Regions from separate parts of the Streptococcus rupicaprae genome, predicted to be linked through region 1. Evidence: predicted binding sites of a transcription regulator. Region 1 holds the regulator's gene; the other holds the start of a gene.
The links. The regulator HrcA, encoded in region 1, represses chaperone genes, less so after heat shock. The targets are predictions, from matches to a motif close to TTAGCACTCNNNNNNNNNGAGTGCTAA.
Positions count from the first base shown of each region.

Region 1 (2,206 bases):
CTGGCACGGCGCTGAATGTTTTGCATTTCTGCATGAGCACGCAGGTACTTGTTTTCAAAGTCTTCTGCCCTTTCCTGGGCCAATTCCAAATCAGATTTTTCAATGACTGCTTCCGTTTGTTCTTCTTCAACAGCCTCTGAAACTTCCTCGGTCACCTCTTCCTCGAGGATTTCTTCATTTTTGATTTCTTCAGACATGGGTCCTCCTAATTTCATTTTCTTCTAACAAATCGCCATAGCGATTGCCATCATCTGAGGAGCAACTTTAGTTCCCTCAGATGCGAAGACTTAGTGTACTTCATAATGGTTACTGCTCAAGTAGCGGTAAAAGTCCGTCAGCTTCATCGCCAAGACTTGGTTGACCAGATTGACCAGACTGACCATCCGTTTATAATCTAGGGTAATCGGTCCAATCAGGGTCAAAATGCCGTGGCCCCGATAAGGGACTAGGAACTTTTGACTGATGACGGTCAATCGAGCCAGATTCGATGACTGACTATCAGCGACCTTGACCACCTGCATCTGTTCTTCGGTCAAACTTTCTCGAATTTCCCGAGAAACCAACTGGACTTGGTCCAGGTATTGATAGGTTTCAAAATCAGCAAAGCTCAGCAATTTGACCTTACCAGCCACCATCACCTTCTCTTCGAAAATATCTCGGAAAAGGTGTTCAAAGAGATCCAGAACATTATCCGTCGTTGTGAAATATTTCTGCACAATCTGGGGAATCTCTGTTCTCAAGCGATAGTGAATATCTAGCACTGTCTTGCCAATAAAGCGCTCATGTACCAAGCGACGGATGGTTATCAAGTCCGTAGGCAAGAGGGTCTTCGGCAGAGCAAACTGACTGGTAATAGTAGAAGAGTCATCTAAGGTAAAAACAGCCAGACCTGTATGCGTCGTCGTTGTGACAAGCTCAAATCCGGTCAACTTTTGCCGACTAGCCTCCACATCAAGAGCCACCGCTGTGTAGCCGGTCAAATCCGCCAGCACATCCGCTGCTCGCTGCAAGAGATCCTCTATGGTAAAGAAGGTATCATCAAAGGCTTTTAGGACCTGATAGATATGGTGCTCTGCCACCTGAGTCAGGGTCAGAGAATTTTCCACGAAGTACTGAAAACCTGTGATACTAGGCATCCGCCCACTTGATGTATGGGCCTTTTCTAGAAGACCCAATTTTTCAAGGGCAGACATGTCATTGCGAATGGTCGCACTAGAAGAGTTAATCAGCTCCTGCAAGGCTTTCGACCCAACAGGCTCCTGAGTCTGCGTAAAGATATCTACGATCAAATCTAAGATCGCCTTTTGACGATCGGTTATCACAGCCTCACCTCCTCTACTTTTAGCACTCTATGCCATCGAGTGCTAACTCATGATTCTATTATACACCATTCCAAACACTTGTCAAGATAAAAATTAGCACTCTTTTGTCGAGAGTGCTAATTTCAGTCTTGAGACCGAGATGACTGTCGTTATCTCAACGATTTAATCACTAGCGCCAGCATAATGCCCAACTGAAAAAGAGATAAAAGATTAATGCCCCAGCCAGATAAGGTAGTGGCTGCCAGATTGGTACGAGGCAGGGTAAAACTCAAAAAAGTTGCTACATTTAATAGGAACACTGGAAGGACTGTCTCCTGTTTCTGTTTGTTTTTCTGACACATCACACACCTCCATATTTCTCTTTTAATTGGTAGAATCGATAAGCGACATAGAGGGCGACCATCAGCACAAATCCGATTTGCCTAAACCAAAGCCCCAGAGCCAATACGATCATCATGGTCCTGACTAGAGCCAGAAAACGCCTCTTAAAAATCTGACCAATCATCTCCCAGCGGCTCATCTCATCGCTGAAAATCTCATCTTCCCCCACTTGACGAGCAGGTTTTCTAAAAATTTCAAAGCTATTGCAAGTCGTGACTGGTTCCCAGCCGTAGTCTTGATAGAGTTGGTAGTAGCTCTCCTAGTCTGCTCTGCCATTGCCCTTAAAGTCAAGCTGGTAGACCATCTCTTCAGGTGCTGTTGCTTCAAAATGAAAGAGGCAGTCAAAGCTAATCTTGGTCAACTTCCAGCCTTTCCGGTGCATGCCCGCAAGGTAAGCGGCTTCTTCCTCAAAATCGGTGATAAAGAAGGATTTAAAAACTGTTTTAATTGCCATCGTTTACTCCTTTGACTTTTTGATAATGACTGCTGATAAAATAGCTGGC
Region 1 is NZ_JBEPLO010000024.1:2,735-4,940, reverse strand. Features, by position in the region: gene grpE (nucleotide exchange factor GrpE) at 1-197, opposite strand, end outside; gene hrcA (heat-inducible transcriptional repressor HrcA) at 288-1,322, opposite strand; gene ABID29_RS09545 (hypothetical protein) at 1,472-1,663, opposite strand; partial or broken gene ABID29_RS09540 (DUF2812 domain-containing protein) at 1,663-2,157, opposite strand; gene ABID29_RS09535 (DUF2812 domain-containing protein) at 2,147-2,206, opposite strand, start outside.

Region 2 (2,206 bases), on a different contig from region 1:
GCCATCGTTACCAACTTTTGCCATAGCTTCTGAGATGTACTCACCGACCTTCTCAGAGCGAGAAGACACCGCAGCAACTTGGGCGATAGCTTCCTTGCCAGACACTGGCGCAGCGATTGCCTGAAGTTCTTCTACTGCTGCTGCAACAGCCTTCTCAATCCCACGGCGGATACCAATTGGGTTAGCTCCTGCAGTCACATTTTTAATGCCTTCACGCACAATAGCTTGGGTCAACACAGTCGCTGTTGTTGTCCCATCTCCAGCGATATCATTGGTCTTTGAGGCCACTTCTGAAACAAGTTTGGCTCCCATATTTTCAAAGTGGTCTTCTAGTTCGATTTCTTTGGCAATGGTCACCCCATCATTGGTGATGAGTGGAGAGCCAAAAGCTTTTTCTAAAACCACATTGCGGCCTTTAGGACCTAAGGTCACCTTGACGGTATCTGCTAAAATGTCGACGCCGCGCACCATTGCCGCACGCGCATCCGCTGAAAATTTAATATCTTTTGCCATGATTTTTCCTTTTCTAATCTAATAAATACTATATATACTCTATTGTCCAGTTAAAAGCCAGACCAGTCGCATACAAGGCCTGAAAATAACTGGCTTGATAAATCGTGAGCTCGATCTCATCAAACTGGTCAATGCCTAGTGTGAGGTTGCACTATGATTGAGTATCCATCGCCACAAGACCAGCTGGTCAACCTGACATAGGTTTCTCTAAAGACCTGAACCACTTTTCGTGAGAGGGAAAGCGAGATCGAGAAATTCCTTGGTCGCTTAAAACTAAATCTCTGGATCCTTGAGCAGGTCGCTGTCAGGCGTTTTTCAAAACCAGCTACCAGCTTGGCCAAAGGCCTTCAGAGCCTCTAGCTAGACTGAGGGCACCATACTAGCTAACAATAGCTAGCACGTCTGCCTCGCGAATGATGAGAAGCTCCTCACCTTCATGTTTGACCTCAAGACCAGCTGACTTGTCTACCAATACTGTTTCACCGACAGCAACTGACGGCGCGATCAACTCACCTGTCAAGGTACGGATCCCTTCTCCGACAGCTAAGACTTCAGCTGTTTTGGTTGCTTCTTTTGAGCCACCTGCCAGCACAAAGCCACCAACCGTTTGTTCTTCTTCTTTTTCGACACGCACAACAAGGCGGTCACCCAAGGGTTTTAACATACAGACCTCCAATATTACAAATGATAACTTAGCACTCTCTGTCTTTGAGTGCTAATCCACTTTCTATTGTATCACTTGGTCAAAAATAGTCAAGGGAAAATAATCCTTTTACAGGAAATCATTCTCTAGTCTGATATTGTACGTTTTAGACACTCCACACCAACTAAAAAACCGTAATGAAAGCTATCTTATCCCTTAAGAAAACAGCGTAATGAAGGCTTAAAAAATCCTATCCCGATAACCATCTGGCTACAATATTATGGCAATGACTGGGGACAGTTTTCCTTGGGAAACACCCAGGCCTTGACCTCCTTTTGCTTGTTTATCCAGCTGCAAAAAAGTGGAAGACGAACTGACTCGACATCCACTTTTTTTATATTTGATTTGACCCAATCCCTAAAGTGCTTTTAGAATTGCTAAGTCTAAAACGGCAACGCCTCTTCTTCTAGGACAAGGTCCGCTAGGTCTTGGCTGTTATTGTTTTCGCGCATGGCACGCTGGGCACGACTCTCTAGTAACTGGAAACCATTGCACAGCACCTCTGACACGTAGTGGGTATCTCCGTTTTTCTCATATTTACGGGTGCGCAATTCCCCATCGATAGAAATGAGGCTGCCCTTGGTCGCATAGCTGGCCAAGCTCTCTGCCAGCTTGCCCCAGGCAACGGTTTGGATAAAGTCCGTTTGACGCTCTCCGTCTCCGCCGCGGTATTTGCGATTGATGGCAATGGTAAAGCGGGTCACATGCTTGTCATTGGCTGTTTTTTGCACTTCAGGTTGATGAACCAAGCGGCCAATCATAATCATTTTATTTAACATTTTAATATCCTCCTACCTCTCTATTCGTAGGATTCTCCAAAAAATGATAAAATGAAGAAAATAATACCCAATGAGGAAACCCTTCATGCCTGAGTTAAAATCTATCCAGTCCCTCTTAAGCACCTACCAACCCAAGCCAATCAACCAAAAAACCAGCTATGCTATCTTGCTACCCCTCATCAAGATCGGCGAGGCTTATCATGTTCTCTAT
Region 2 is NZ_JBEPLO010000001.1:12,842-15,047, reverse strand. Features, by position in the region: gene groL (chaperonin GroEL) at 1-513, opposite strand, end outside; gene groES (co-chaperone GroES) at 893-1,177, opposite strand; gene ABID29_RS00050 (single-stranded DNA-binding protein) at 1,600-1,995, opposite strand; gene ABID29_RS00045 (NUDIX hydrolase) at 2,081-2,206, shown strand, end outside.
Region 2: groES (co-chaperone GroES) is a predicted target of HrcA. The motif match lies at 1,206-1,232, and genes of this name have one in related genera.